2 regions of the Sanguibacter sp. HDW7 genome follow, and region 1 is predicted to be linked to the other one. Evidence: riboswitches for the same ligand, from Rfam matches in the RefSeq annotation. Region 1 holds a riboswitch; the other holds the start of a gene.

Region 1 (7,662 bases):
GCCGAGGCCCGCGCTCGCCCCGGTCACCAGTGCCGTTCCCATGCGCCCACCCTACGAGGCACTCCCTCCCCCACCCGACTCGTAGGTCTGGAGCACCATTCGATGGTGCTCCAGACCTCCGGGTCGCGGAAGCGCGGGGACGGAGCCGGTGCCGGGCGGGCGAAACGGATAGCCTCGGGGTATGCGCATCGCGACGTGGAACATCAACTCGATCCGGGCGCGCGCCGACCGCGCGCTGGCCTTCCTCGAGCGCGAGGACGTCGACGTCCTCGCGCTGCAGGAGACCAAGTGCAAGGACGCGCAGTTCCCGCGCGAGGCCTTCGAGGCCGCGGGCTACGAGATCGCGACGTTCGGCTTCTCGCAGTGGAACGGTGTCGCGATCCTCTCGCGCGTCGGCCTCGAGGACGTCACGGCGGGTTTCGACGGCCAGCCCGAGTTCGGCGAGACGCCCGCTGTCGAGGCGCGCGCGCTCGGTGCGACGTGCGGCGGCGTGCGCGTGTGGAGCCTCTACGTGCCGCACGGCCGCGCGCTCGACAACCCGCACTACCCCTACAAGCTCGCGTGGCTCGCGCGCCTGCGCGAGCTCGCCGGCACGTGGGGCGACGCCGGGGAGAAGGTCGCGCTCGTGGGCGACTGGAACGTCGTGCCGCTCGACTCGGACGTGTGGGACGTCGCGGCCTTCGAGGGTCAGACGCACGTCTCGGAGCCGGAGCGCGAGGCCTTCCGCGCGTTCGCGGAGGCCGGGTACACGGAGGTCTCGCGGCAGTTCCTGCCCGACGAGCACCGCTACACGTACTGGGACTACCAGCAGCTGCGCTTCCCCCGGAACGAGGGCATGCGCATCGACTTCGCGTACACCTCCCCCGCGCTCACGCCTCTCGTCACGGATGTGCGCATCGACCGCGACGAACGTCGTGGCAAGGGCGCGTCGGACCACGTGCCCGTCATCGTCGACGTCGACACGTCGACGTCGTGAGCACGCCCGTCCCCCCGCCGCCGGACGCGGAACCGCAGCGCGAGCCCACGCCGCTCTTCGCGGCGCCCGACGGTCCCCCGCCGGCCTCCCCGGACCCGTGGTCGCTGCCCGTGCCGGCGGCGGCGCCACCCGTCGTGCCGGAGTCGCAGCGGCTCGTCGGCTACGCGACCGAGCAGCACCTCGGCGGTGCCTGGGACCCGCGCGCGCTCAGCGCGCTCGCACCGGCAGCGCCGCTCGCGCCGCGTGACGGTCTGGCCGTGCCGGCGTTCGTCCTCGCATGGCTCGTCGCGCCCGTGGGCGTCGTGCTCGGCGTCGTCGCGGCGGTCCGCGCGCGCCGCACCGGGCGGCGCGGGGTCGGCCTCGCCGCAGCGGCCGTCGTCGTCGGGCTCGCCGTGAGCATCGTCGTCCCGACGCTCGTGGCGCCGTCGTCGGAGGCCTGGGCCCGGGCCGTCGGCGCGACCGGTTCCCTCGGTGAGGTGCGGGGTGCGACGGACGCGTACGCGCGCCAGCTTCGCGAGGGAAGCTGCCTCGCGGACATGCCGACGGGCAGCACGCGGCGCGTGACGGTCGTGCCGTGCGACAGCGCGCACGCCGCACGCGTCGTCGCCGTCGTGCCGCTGCGCGGGGACTCGTGGCCTGGCGAGGCTGAGGTGCTGCGGTCAGTCACGGACAGGTGTCGCGTCACGGCGCCCGCGGGGGCTGACGTCGTCGCGCTCACGCCGTCGGCCGCGGGGTGGCGCGCGGGCGACAGGAACGGTCTGTGCCTCGCGGGCACGACCCCAGGCGCGTGAAGATCCCGTGAAGGTGTGTGGCCCGGGACACTGGTCCTATTGCCCTGCCGTCGCACGGGGTGACCTGCGGGCCGACCCCCAGAACCGCAGAGAACCGGGGCGGAAGAGGATGTGAAGGGCGTGCGCAACGTCGTGACACGACCGTGACACAGGGCCGACGCCCGACCTAGCGTCGTGGACACCCGCCACCACCTTCCCGGTGGCCAGGTGCCGCCCCGGACGCCGAGCGCTGCCGCCGGGAACGGCTCATCCAGACCCCACGGCAGCGACGGGGGACCCACCTTCGGCCACACGCACCACGTGGCCTCGGGGTGAAGCCGCCGGACGTCGAGAACGTCCAGCGGCCGGGCAGAACCTCAGCCCGAACCCGACAGCTCACCTCGCAGGCGTCGAGAGGTTCACATGACTCCCCGCACGACGGACGTCGTGCACGGGACCGCGCCCTCAGGCGGCCCGTCCACGTCCACCCCCACCCGCTCACGCAGCGCCCGCCGGACCGTCGCGACCCTCGTCGCAACCCTCGGGATCGGGCTCGTCCCCGCCGTCGGCACCGCCACGGCCCACGCCGAACCAGCCGCTCAGAGCGCCTCCGCGGACAACAGCACGCGGCTCAGCGTCACGCGCTCCGCCACCACGACCTACGAGGGCCGCAAGGGCTCCAAGCTGTCGATCCGCCTGCGCAACGCCGACGAGCCGGTCGACGGCCGCGTGAAGGTCTACGACGGCAAGAAGCTCCTGCGCACCCTCACCGCGTCCGACCGCAACGACGACGGCCGCCTCAACCTCAGCTACCGCCTGCCGAAGAGCCTCAAGGTCGGCAAGCACACGATCACGCTGAAGTTCCTGCCCGCAGCCTCCACCGACGCGTCGTCCGCCAAGCGCACGACGAAGGTCCGGGTCCGCTCCGAGGGCGAGCTCATCGTCCGCACCGCGAAGCGCTACATCGGCACCCCGTACCGCTACGGCGGCACGACGCCCCGCGGCTTCGACTGCTCCGGCTTCACGAGCTACGTCTACAAGAAGGCCGGCGTCGCGAAGCTCCCGCGGTCGTCGTCCGCCCAGCGCGGCTCCGGCAAGGTCGTCGCACGCAAGAACGCCCGTCCCGGAGACCTCATCTGGACCCGCGGCCACGTCGCGATCTACGTCGGCAACGGCAAGCAGATCGATGCGCCACGCCCCGGCAAGAGCATCAAGGTGCGCGACATCTGGCAGTCGAACCCCACGTTCCTGCGCGTCTGACGCCACAGTCCCGCGGACGCCCGCCTTCCCCCGGGGCGGGCGTCCGTGCGTTCGCACACCGGTCCCGAGGTGCGAAGACGACGATGTCCTGCCAAGGTGTCCTCGACAGGGACGACGAGGTTCCTTCGCAGGTCACGGACGTGGAGGCATCGTGGACAATTCCTCCGTGCTCGGTTATCGGAGCACAGCACCCGAGACGCACGCGGCGAGCGGCGCCGTTCGTCTGGCACAGCACGACGCGGAGATCCGTGTCGCTGCGGCCGCCCTCTCCCGCGGTCACGGCGGCGTCGTCTGGACGGGCGACCCCGGCTCGGGTCGCTCGACCCTCCTCGATGTCGTCGCCGAGGCCCTCACCCACGCGTCCGCGGCCGACGGCACGCGGCTCCGCCGTGTCATCGTGCCGCGCACGCTCACCGAGATCGACGAACGGGCGCTCCAGGCCGACGACGGCGCCCGCCTGCTCATCCTCGCGGACGACCTCGACCACCTCGCCCTCGGAGTCCGCTCCTTCCTCCTCGACGCAGCGACACGTCCCGGGACGCCGTGGGTGCTGCTCGCGACACGCACGTCCGGTCCCGTCGCCGACGCCTCGCCCCTCCCGCACCCGCTCGTCGAGCGTCGGGTGCCGGTGCTGTCCGCGTCCGACGCGCTCCTCGTGCTCGCCGAGCACGACGTCGTCGCCGCGCCCCACGTCGTCGCGAGCCTCGTACGCACGTCGTCGGGCAACCCGTCCGCGCTCCTGCAGACCGTGCCGTCGCTGACGGCCGAGCAGCTCGGCGGTACGAGCCTCCTGCCCGACCCCATGCCCGTGCCGCCCGCGACCGAGCGGCTCGTCGGGGCTCGCCTCATCGACCTCTCCGCGGTCGAGCACCGTTTCCTGCTCATCTCAGCCGTCGCCGTCGTCGATCGCACCGACGTGCTCGTCCGTGCCGCCGGCACGGACGCCGCGACGATCGCGTCGTGGCCGGCCGCCGCGCTCCTCAACCTCGCGGGCGGCCGCTGCCGCATCCTCGAGCCCGGCGTGCGCGCCCTCGTCCATGCGCGGGCCACGCTCGCCGAACGCACCGACGCGCACCTCTCCCTCGCGAGCGCGCTCGCCGCGTCCGACATGCTCGCGGCCGACTGGCACCGGAGCCTCGGCACGCTCGCGGGCGACGGCACGCACGCCGAGGGGCTCCTGCGGATCGCCGAGCAGCTCCTCGCGCGCGGCGACTGCCTGCACGCCGTCCGCGTCGCCCGGGAGGCCCTCAGCCAGGGCGTCGACGCCGCCGAGCCCTACGGGCACGCCGTCGCAGGCGCCGCCGCGCTCGGCGCGGGCCTCGTCCACGACGCCGTCCACCACCTGCGCCGCGCCGCGCACCCGACGATCGACGTCGACGTCCTCGCCGGGCACGCCCTGCGGCTCATCGCGCAGCGCACCGAGCGGACGACCGACTGGGGCATCGCCCCGCTCGCCGCGACCCACCTGTGCCCCGCGGACGAGGCCGCGCTGCGCGCGACCGACGACGCCCTGCGCGAGGCCCTCACGGGGTCCGCCGAGGACGCCCGGTACACGCTGCAGACCTTTGCGACGTCGATGCTCGAGCCCGTCCAGGAGCACATCTGGCGCACCGACCCGCAGCCGCGCCCGTCGCCGCTCGCGCAGTCCCACGTCCGCGTCGCGCAGGCGCTGCTCGACGTCCTCGAGGCCCGGTTCGACCTCGCGGCGGACCTCGTCGACGAGCACGCCCGCGCTCTGCCCGTCCCGCTCGTCCTCGGGTCGCTCGCGACCGCGCTCGCCGGGCGGCTCGTCGCGCTGGGCGCGGCCGCGCCCCGGGGCATCGTCGGCGCTGTCGCCCGGCACCCCGTCCCGTCGTCGGCGCTCCTGCGCATCGCGGCGCTCGAGGACCGGGCGCTCGCGTCCTTCGCCGAGGGTGCCGCGGCCGAGGCCGCGGCGCTCCTCGAGCTCGCTGCGGAGCAGCGCCGTCGGGCGGCGGGACCCGCGCACGACCTCGTCCTGCCCGGCCTCGCCCCCGCCGAGGCGTGGGCCGAGACAGGTCGCGCCGACCACAGCCTCCCCGACGCGCTCGCCGCCGGCACCGGCCCGGCCTCACGCATCCTCGCGGACCGCTCGCAGGTCGCGCTCACCGGACTCACGATGGTCGGGCCCGACGGCCGCACGGGCGTCGCCGACCTCCGCGGGGCGACCGACTGGGACGTCGCGATGGTCGAGCTGTCCGTCGGCCGGGCGTTCGCCCGCTCCGGCGAGCCGCACCGCGCGCACACGCACGTCCTCGCCGCGGCCGAGCTGCTCGACCTCGCCGGCGCGCGACGAACGGCCGACGCCGCCCGGCAGCGGCTCTCGACCCTCACGACCGCGATCCTCGCGCCGCCGCCCGGCCCGGCCCCGTCGGCCGTGTCGCCGGCCTCACCCGCCGCGGGGGTGCCACGGGGCATCGCTCGCTGGCGCACCTTCCTCACGGAGCGTGAGCTCGAGGTCGCCCAGCTCGTCGCGCAGGGTGCCTCGAACCGCGAGATCGCCGAGTCGCTCTACCTCTCCGTCCGCACGGTCGAGGTGTACCTCGGGCGGGCCTTCCGCAAGCTCGGGGTGACGACGCGCGTCGAGCTCGCGGTGCGCGCGCACGAGGACTGAGCGCTGCCGAAGGCACCAGCCTCACAGGGCCGGACGCCCGGTACGGGAAAACCCGTACCGGGCGTCTCGCGTCCGGGCAAGGGATGTGGAAGTACCTCATCACGGGACACCACGCCCGTGACTAACGTCTCAGGACAGTGGCGGCGCCCCCTGCACCTCCACGTGACCTGTCCCGGGACGGCCGCACCCCCCGTCGGCCGCCCTCCCAAGAAAGATGAGTCCCGATGAAGAGATTCCGGATCGTGGCAGCTGTTGCCGCGCTCGGGCTCGTGGGGATCGTTCCGGCGATCACCGCGCCCGCGGCGGAGGCACACGGCTGGGTGACGAACCCCCCGAGCCGCCAGGACAACTGCGCCAACGGCGCGACGTCGTTCGACTGTGGTGACGTCAAGTACGAGCCTCAGAGCGTCGAGGCCCCCAAGGGCTCCATGCTCTGCTCTGGCGGCAACGCTGCCTTCTCCGTCCTCGACGACAACTCCAAGCCGTGGCCCGTGAAGAACGTCGGCTCGAGCCTCGACGTCCAGTGGAAGCTCACCGCTGCCCACAACACCTCCCTCTGGGAGTACTTCGTCGACGGCAAGCTCCACCAGACGTTCGACTCGAAGGGCGCGCAGCCCTCGGCGACCACGAAGCACACGCTGACGAACCTGCCCTCGGGCAAGCACACGATCCTCGCGCGCTGGAACGTCTCCAACACCGCGATGGCGTTCTACAACTGCGTCGACATCAACGTCGGCGGCACGACGACGACCCCGCCGGTCGAGACGACGCCTCCCACCGAGACGACGCCCCCGACCGAGCCGGGCACCTGCACGGCCACGAAGTGGTCGGCGTCCGCGACGTACCAGAGCGGCGCAACCGTCTCGCACAACGGCCGTCAGTACCGTGCCGGCTGGTGGACCCAGGGCGACACGCCCGGCGACGGTGGCCAGTGGGGCGTGTGGCGTGACCTCGGCGCCTGCGACGGCGGCACGACCGAGCCGACCGTCGAGCCCACGGACAACCCGACGACGGACACGCCGACGGCCGAGCCGACGGACGAGCCCACGACGGACACCCCGACGACCGACACCCCGACCGAGCCCGGCAACGCCCCGGCGTGGAGCGCCTCGGTCGCGTACGCGGGCGGCTCGCTCGTGACGTACCAGGGCAAGGTCTACAAGGCCGGCTGGTGGACCCAGGGCGACACCCCGGGCCAGGGCGGCGACTGGGGCGTCTGGCGCCTGCAGTCGGGCACCACGCCGACGACGGAGCCGACCGACAACCCGACGACGGACACCCCGACGGACGAGCCGACGGACGAGCCGACCACGCCGACGGAGACCACCCCGCCCGCGACCGGTGACAAGAAGGTCGTCGGCTACTTCACGCAGTGGGGCGTCTACGGCCGCAACTACCACGTGAAGAACATCGACACGTCCGGCTCGGCAGCGAAGATGACGCACATCCTCTACGCGTTCGGCAACGTCGCCAACGGCAGGTGCGTCATCGGCGACTCCTACGCGGACTACGAGAAGGCCTACACGGCCGACCAGGCCGTCAACGGCAAGGCTGACACGTGGGACCAGGCGCTCCGCGGCAACTTCAACCAGCTCCGCCAGCTCAAGGCCAAGTACCCGCACATCAAGGTGCTGTGGTCGATGGGTGGCTGGACCTGGTCGGGCGGCTTCGGCCAGGCTGCGGCCTCCGACGCCTCCGCCGCCGCCTTCGCGAAGTCGTGCCACGACCTCGTCGAGGACCCGCGCTGGGCTGACGTCTTCGACGGCATCGACATCGACTGGGAGTACCCGAACGCCTGTGGCCTCACGTGCGACACGTCCGGTTCCGAGTCCTACCCGCGCATCCTCAAGGCCCTCCGCAAGCAGTTCGGCAACGACCTCGTCACCTCGGCGATCTCGGCCGACGGCACGACCGGTGGCAAGATCGACGCCGCCAACTACGCCGAGGGCGCGAAGTCGCTCGACTTCATCATGCCGATGACGTACGACTACTTCGGCACGTGGGCAGCCAAGGGCCCGACGGCC
Region 2 (7,662 bases), 390 kb from region 1:
GCCCAGGCGCACCATCGCGCGGCTCCCCGTCCCGCATACGGAGCACCTGGGCAGCTGGACCCGGCCCGTGGAAACATGGACGCATGACGTCCTCCCCTGACCTCGAGCTCGCCGCCGCCCTCGCCGCCGACGCGGCCGAGGCCGCGGGAGCACTGCCCGACGATCCCGCCGCGGTGCGCATCGAGCGCGTCGGCCCCCGCCAGTACATCGGGTACAACGGCCGCGGCGCCGTCGTCCACATCGGCTCTGCCGAGCACGACGAGCGATTCACGCCCGGAGAGCTGCTCAAGATCGCGCTCCTCGGCTGCACGGGCCTGTCGACGGACGTGACGCTCGCGCGCCGCCTCGGCGACGACTACGACGCGACGCTGCACGGCGCGACCGTGAAGAACGTCGCGGAGGAGCGCTACACGCAGGCGCACGAGCGCCTCGAGATCGATCTCTCGTCGCTCGATCCCGAGGCCGCCGCGCGTCTGCTCACCGCGGCGGCGCGGGCCGTGGACAAGAACTGCACGGTGGGGCGCACGGTCCAGGCCGGTGCGGAGGTCGTCCTGACATTCGTCGACACGGCGACGGGGGCCGCGACGGTCCACGTGGCGCAAGAGGTTGCACGATGACTGCCGGCGACCCCTTCGAGCGCTTCGCGGGCGTCCCGGGGACGCACCTCGTAGGTCGCGCGATCGACACGGCCGTCCGCGTGCCGTCGTCCGTCATCCGCACGCACGTCGAGCAGCTGCGCCGGCGCAACCCGGAGGCGACCCCTGCGCAGATCCTCGCGATCCTCGACTCCGAGTTCCTCGCGCTCGTCCAGACGACGGGCGGCGCGGTCGGCGGCACGGCGGCGATCCCCGCGGTCGGCACGGCGGTCGCTGCGACGCTCACGGCCGCGGACGTCGCGGCGTTCTTCGCGGCGGCCGCCGCGTACACGCTCGCGGTCGCTGACGTCCACGGGGTGGAGGTCGACGACGTCGCACGCCGGCGGACCCTCCTGCTCGCGTCGGTCCTCGGCGAGGACGGCTCGCGCGCCGTCGCGGCCGCGGGCGTGAGCCCCGCGGCGTGGGCGCGCGTAGGCCTCGCGACGATGCCGTCGACGACGATCCAGCGGGTCAACAAGGTCCTGGCAGGACGCTTCGTCAAGAAGCACCTGCTGCGCCACTCGAGCGTCCTGCTGGGGCGTCTCGTGCCGTTCGGCATCGGGGCCGCGATCGGGGTCCTCGGCGGGCGCGCGCTCGGCAAGGGCGTCGTCACGCAGGCGCGTGCGGCGTTCGGCGAGCCGCCGACGGCGTTCGGCCCGCTCGTGCGCGTCGTCGAGGTCGAGTCGGCGGGCGCGCCGCCGCAGCTCGTTCCCGCTCCCCCGCTCGCTGGAGGCCCGTCCGGCGGGGACCCGCAGACCGGGCAGCCCACGGAGGACTGAGATGACGCGTCCGCTCCGGCTGCTCATGTGCCCGCCCGCCGAGTTCACGGTGCGGTACGAGATCAACCCGTGGATGGACGCCTCACGTCCCGTCGACACGGCGCGCGCGGTCGCCCAGTGGGAGGCCCTGCGTGCCTCGTACGTCGCGGCGGGTCACGCCGTCGAGATCATCGAGCCACTGTCGGGCATGCCGGACATGGTCTACGCGGCCAACGGTGCGACGGTCGCGGGCGGCGTCGCGTACGCGGCCCGATTCTTCGTCGCGGAGCGGCGCGAGGAGGCACCCGCATATCTCGCGCGTCTCACTGAGCTCGGCCTCACCCCGTACGACGCCGCCCGCGTCAACGAGGGCGAGGGCGACCTGCTCGTCGCAGGCGACATGCTGCTCGCGGGCACGGGCTGGCGCACGGAGCGGGCCGCGCACGCGGAGGCGTCGCGCGCGCTCGGCCTGCCGGTCGTGACGCTCGAGCTCGTCGACGCCCGCTTCTACCACCTCGACACCGCGCTCACAGTGCTGAGGGGCACCACCGGGGAGGCAGGGGACGTCGACGTCGCCTACTTCCCCGGCGCGTTCTCCGCCGCATCCCAGGAGGCGCTGCAGCGCCTCTTCCCGGACGCCCTGCTCGCAACCGAGACCGACGCGGCGACGTTCGCCCTCAACGCCCTGAGCGACGGCGAGCGCGTGTGGCTCGGCGCGGGCTCGCCGTCCTGGGAGGCGCGGCTGCGCGAGCGCGGCTACACGCCCGTGCCGGTCGACGTCTCGGAGATCCTCCGGGGCGGCGGCTCCGTGAAGTGCTGCACGCTCGTGCTGCGCTGAGCGACGCTGCGCGACTCTGGACGCCGCCGGGCGGCGCCCAGCACGCAGGCGCCGCCCCAGAGCTCCTCGGAGCCGCTCAGCCCTGCTCCGCGGTCTCCTGCGGCGTGTCAGCGGCGGCCGCTCGCTTCGTCACGACCATGACGGGGCACTTGGCGTGGTGCAGCACGGCCTGGGACGTCGAGCCGAGCAGCAGGCCCGCGAACCCGCCGCGCCCACGCGAGCCGACGACGACGAGGTCGGAGGCCGTCGAGAACTCGGTGAGGAGCTCGGCGCCCGTGCCGTCGAGGACGATGCGGCGGACGGTCTGCCCGGGGTGGTCGGCGAGGACACGGTCGACGATGACGCCGAGGCCCTCGGCGACGTCTGCGAGGACGGCCTCGTGGTCGACGGCCGCCGGGAGCCACGCGAGCATGCCGGCGCCGGAGCCGACGGGCACGCCCGCGACGGCGACGAGCTCGCAGTCCCAGATCTTCTGCTGTCGCAGCGCCGCGCGCAGCGCGTCCTCGGCGGTCGGCGAGCCGTCCATGCCGACGACGATACGGCGCAGCGGGAAGAGGGGCCGCTGGTCGACGGGGTCGAGCCCGGCGTTCGACGCGACCGAGCTGATCGCGGTGCGCTCGCCGTCCTCGCCGAGGTAGGGAACGACGACCGTCGGGCAGTGGCTGTGCGCGGGCAGGGCCGACGACACGGTGCCGAGCAGGCGGCCGGCGAAGCCGCCGTGACCGCGCGTCCCGACGACGACGAGCCGGTGCTCCTTGGAGAGGTCGACGAGCGCGCCCGCAGGGTCACCCGTCGTCACGGTCGCGGTGACGGCGACACCCTGTGCGGCGGCGCGCGCCTTGGCCTCCTCGAGGACCGTGCGGGCGCCGTCGAGGATCGCCGTGTCGTCGAGCGCCGCGTAGCCGCCGTCGAGCGAGGCCGCGGTGAACGAGGGCAGGGAGTACGCGCAGACGACGTGCAGCGGCCAGCCGAGCTTCTTCGCCTCTGCGGCCGCCCAGTCGAGCGCGTGGAGGCTCGGGGCCGAGCCGTCGACTCCAACCAGGACTACGTCTCGGTGCGGCAAGGGGTGCCTCCTTCTCGAGGTGACGACGCGCAAGGACCACGTCGTCCTACCGCCGACTTTACTCGTCCTGGACCTGCTCTTGCACACCGTGCGGTCCGGCATCACCCTGCGGACGCCGACGGCCCGGCACCCTTGCGGGGGCCGGGCCGTCGGGACGGGCGCGCGTCAGCTGACGCGGATGAAGACCGGGTTGCTCTGCCAGATCTTGCGGAACTGGACCGTCTTGCCGGGGCGCGGGGCGTCGATCTGCGAGTTGCCGCCCGCGTAGATCGCGATGTGGCCCGGGGTCCAGATGAGGTCCCCGGGGCGGGCGTCAGCCCGGGAGATGACCTTGCCGGCGTAGCGCTGGGCGCTCGACGAGCGGGGCAGGTCGATGCCGAGCTGCGCGTAGACGTACGACGTGAAGCCGGAGCAGTCGAACCCGCGGGGCGTCGTGCCTCCGTAGACGTACGGGACGCCGACGTAGCGGGCCGCGATCTCGAGGACCTTGGAACCCGACACGCTCTGCGGGATCGGGTTGTTCTCGACCTTCGGCGCGGGGGCCTCGGTGCGGTCGTTCGAGCGCGAGGCGGGGGTCTCGGTGCGTGCCGGGGCGACGGGCGCCTGGCGAACCTCGGGAGCCGGGGTGACCTTGACGATCTCGATGTCGTCGATGTCGTCGGCCCAGGAGCCCTCGGAGACGGTGACGGCGGGCGCGGCAGAGAGCTGAGCGCGGGCCTGCGAGGTGAGGGCCGAGACGTCTGCGGAGCCGAGCGCGAGAGCATCGGCGCCGACGGCGGCGTTGGCGGGGGCCACGGCCATCGAGACGAGGAGGCCGGAGGAGGCTGCGACGACGGCTGTGCGCCGTCCGATGCCCTCTCCTGCGACGTCGACGATGACCTGGCCGAGGGGGCGGCGCGCGGCACGGTGCCGCCCGCGGGTGCTGCTGAGGGTCACTGCTGGCCTCTCTCCAACGCCTGCGAAGTTAGCTGTCGGGTTCGGGCTGAAGAGTGCCCGGCCGTCAGGACCGAGGTCCTTCCGGCTTCACCCCGGGCCTCGTGTCTCCACGAGGCCAAGGTGGTTCCCCCGCCTCTGCCAGCGGTTCATCGTGTCCGCTTCCGGTGGCAGAGCTCGGCGTTCCGGTCGCGGGCCCGTCCGGAGAACCGGTCGGGCAGATCGAAGGTACCTCACCCACCCTGGTCATGTCACGCTCAGATCACGGTCTGTGAGGAGGTGTCGGGAATTCACGTACCGCGACACCACGCGAGGGGCGCCGCACCCTCGGTGCGACGCCCCTCACGAGACGGGTGCGAATCCGCTCAGGCCTCCACGAAGACGTGCCGGAAGACCTCGACGGGCAGGTCGGCGCCGTGCTCGGCGTCGGCCGAGGCCACCTCGAGCCGCTCGCCGCGCCGGACGATCGAGATCTGCGTGCCCGGCGTCACGCCGGCCGACGAGAGCCGCGCGAGGAGCTCGACGTCCGTCTGGAGAGGCTCGCCGAGCCGTGCGACCGTCCCGGCACACGTGGCGTCGTCGTCGAGACCCTCATGGACGGTCTGGAGCGAGACGACGCCGTCGAGGAAGGCGTCGATCGTGCGCGTGTCGCCGAGCTCGTCGAGGCCCGGGATCGGGTTGCCGTACGGCGAGATCGTCGGGTGGTCGAGCAGGTCGACGAGGCGACGCTCGACCCGGTCGCTCATGACGTGCTCCCAACGGCAGGCCTCGTCGTGGACGAACTCCCAGTCGAGCCCGATGACGTCGGTGAGCAGGCGCTCCGCGAGGCGGTGCTTGCGCATGACGCGCATCGCCTTCGCGTGGCCGCCCTCGGTGAGCTCGAGGTGGCGGTCGCCCGAGACGACGACGAGGCCGTCACGCTCCATGCGTGCGACCGTCTGCGAGACGGTCGGGCCTGAATGGCCGAGCCTCTCGGCGATGCGGGCGCGAAGCGGGACGATTCCCTCCTCGACCAGCTCATAGATGGTCCGTAGATACATCTCGGTGGTGTCGATGAGGTCGCTCACGGCGCCCAGCCTCCCTGTGTCGTCGGTCCGGGCCAGTCTAGGCCGTCCTTCTCGCACCCGCGCCGCCCTTCTCTTGGTGGCCGTGCACACGAATCGTGTGCACAGCCCCCACAGACACCCCGCTTCGGGACTGGGGGCTGTGGATAGGCGGTCCGGGGATCCCTCGCGCGGCAGGGTGGGGGCGTGGCGGAGCACTCTCCCGCGTCCTGGACGCCCCGAACCCGCACGCACGCCGTCTTCCTCCGACGAGACGCGTACGCGGCCGGGATGACCCGCCGACAGGTCGACCACCGCCTCTCGCGCGGCATCTGGCGGTACGTCGTCGCCGGGGTCATCGCGCACCGCGACCACGTCGTCACGGCCACCGATCTCGTCCTCGCCGCAGGACTTGTCCGGCCCGGGTGTCTCGTCGTCGGGCGGGTCGCCGCCGCGTACCACGGCGTCCCCGTCCCGCTGAGGCTGCCCGTCGCGATCCAGGTCGACTCCCCGGGGCGGTCCGTCCCGTCCGGCTTCGTCGGCCGCATGGTGACCGTCGATGCTCCGGGGATCCTCCGCGTCGGAGGGATCGCGCGCGTCGCGCCGGACAGGTGGTCGTACGTCGACGCGCTCGCGACCATGCCCTGGGACGACGTCCGCAACCTCTACGCCTACCTGGTGACGCACGCCCGTCTGGGGCCGGAGCACCTGCGTGAGCACCTCGCGGCCCACCCCCACCGGCGTGGCAACGGCCAGCTCCGGGAGCTGCTGCGGCGTAGCGCGTCGGGCGCGCTCAGCGAGGCTGAGGAGCTCATGCACGCGTTGCTACGACGCGCCGGCATCACGGGCTGGGAGGCGAACACCCGGATCGACCTGCCAGGCCTGCGCGTGCGCCCTGACGTCGTGTTCCGCGCGGCTCGCGTCGTCATCGAGGTCGACGGGCGCCGGACGCACGCGTCGCGGCTCGTCGCCGATCATCGGCGGGACGCGGCGTTGACAGCGGCAGGGTGGACCGTCGTGCGGGTCACGTGGTGGGACCTCGTCGAGCGGCCGGACGCGCTCATCGCTCAGATCCGCCAGATCCTCACGCGCTGAGCCCCTCCCCCGCCAGGCGCTGCACGTCTGTTGGGGGCAGCGCACACGATCCGTGTGCACCGGCCACAACTGAACCCACGCCCTGAGGCGAGCTCCCGGACCCCGGCCCTCGCGTAGGGCCAGGAGCTGCACGTCTGTTGGGGGCAGCGCACACGATCCGTGTGCACAGGCCCCAAGAGAAGGAATCTCCCGGGACGGAGACGTGCCGGGAGGCGGGCCGGGGCCGGACGGTCGGCCCGCTCAGCCGACGGACGGCCCAGCCGGGGAGAGGCCTGCGCGCGTATTCTCGCGGGGTGACCGAGAACCCCGCGATCGTCGTCCCTGCTGACCTCCTGCCCCTCGACGGGCGCTTCGGCTCGGGCCCCTCGAAGGTGCGCCCGCAGCAGGTCGAGGCGCTCGCCGCGGCGGGCGCGCACCTCCTCGGCACGTCGCACCGCCAGGCTCCGGTCAAGGACGTCGTGCGCCGCGTGCGGACGGGCCTCGCCGACCTCTTCTCGCTGCCCGACGGCTACGAGGTCGTCCTCGGCAACGGCGGCGCGACCGCGTTCTGGGACGTCGCGACGTTCTCGCTCGTCGACGACCGTGCCTCGCACGCCGCGTTCGGCGAGTTCTCCGCGAAGTTCGCGTCCGCGACGTCGAAGGCCCCGTTCCTCGCCGACTCCCTCGTGCGCACCTCCGCGCCCGGCACCGTGTGCCTGCCCGAGGTCCGCGAGGACGTCGACCTCTACGCCTGGCCGCACAACGAGACGTCGACCGGCGCGATGGCGCCCGTCGTCCGGCCCGAGGGCACGGAGGGCGCGCTCGTCGCGATCGACGCGACGAGCGGCGCGGGCGGGCTCGCGCTCGACGCCTCGCAGGCCGACGTCTACTACTTCGCGCCCCAGAAGGTCTTCGCGTCCGACGGCGGACTGTGGCTCGCGACGCTCTCCCCCGTGGCAGTCGAGCGCACCGAGCGCCTCGCGAAGGAGCGGTGGATCCCGGAGATCCTCTCGCTGCAGATCGCGCTGACGAACTCGCGCCTCGACCAGACGCTCAACACCCCGGCGGTCGCGACGCTCGTCATGCTCGCCGAGCAGGTCGAGTGGCTCAACTCCCAGGGCGGGCTCGCGTGGTCGGCGGGCCGGTGCGCCGAGTCGGCGTCGATCCTCTACCGCTGGGCCGAGGCCCGCGACTGGGCGACGCCCTTCGTCACCGACCCGGCCGCGCGCTCGAACGTCGTCGCGACGATCGACATCGACGAGAGCATCGACGCGACGCGCATCGTCAAGGTGCTCCGCGAGAACGGCGTCGTCGACGT

The links. A riboswitch is a leader RNA that binds a small molecule or an ion and turns the genes downstream of it on or off. The one in region 1 is predicted to bind cyclic di-AMP.
Region 2: linked by a shared signal. The riboswitch ahead of G7063_RS12015 (C40 family peptidase) and the one ahead of G7063_RS13795 (C40 family peptidase) in region 1 are both predicted to bind cyclic di-AMP.

The regions. Positions count from the first base shown of each region.
Region 1 covers NZ_CP049862.1:3,049,847-3,057,508, forward strand. Annotated here, with positions in the region: gene G7063_RS13780 (SDR family oxidoreductase) at 1-42, opposite strand, end outside; gene G7063_RS13785 (exodeoxyribonuclease III) at 182-976, shown strand; gene G7063_RS13790 (hypothetical protein) at 973-1,767, shown strand; cyclic di-AMP (ydaO/yuaA leader) riboswitch at 2,012-2,168, shown strand; gene G7063_RS13795 (C40 family peptidase) at 2,170-3,006, shown strand; gene G7063_RS15455 (LuxR C-terminal-related transcriptional regulator) at 3,158-5,638, shown strand; gene G7063_RS13805 (glycosyl hydrolase family 18 protein) at 5,881-7,662, shown strand, end outside.
Region 2 covers NZ_CP049862.1:2,660,301-2,667,962, forward strand. Annotated here, with positions in the region: tRNA gene G7063_RS11990 (tRNA-Arg) at 1-14, shown strand, start outside; gene G7063_RS11995 (OsmC family protein) at 84-617, shown strand; gene G7063_RS12000 (hypothetical protein) at 614-1,414, shown strand; gene ddaH (dimethylargininase) at 1,416-2,231, shown strand; gene G7063_RS12010 (universal stress protein) at 2,308-3,294, opposite strand; gene G7063_RS12015 (C40 family peptidase) at 3,460-4,230, opposite strand; cyclic di-AMP (ydaO/yuaA leader) riboswitch at 4,233-4,392, opposite strand; gene G7063_RS12020 (metal-dependent transcriptional regulator) at 4,593-5,294, opposite strand; gene G7063_RS12025 (endonuclease domain-containing protein) at 5,562-6,365, shown strand; gene serC (phosphoserine transaminase) at 6,659-7,662, shown strand, end outside.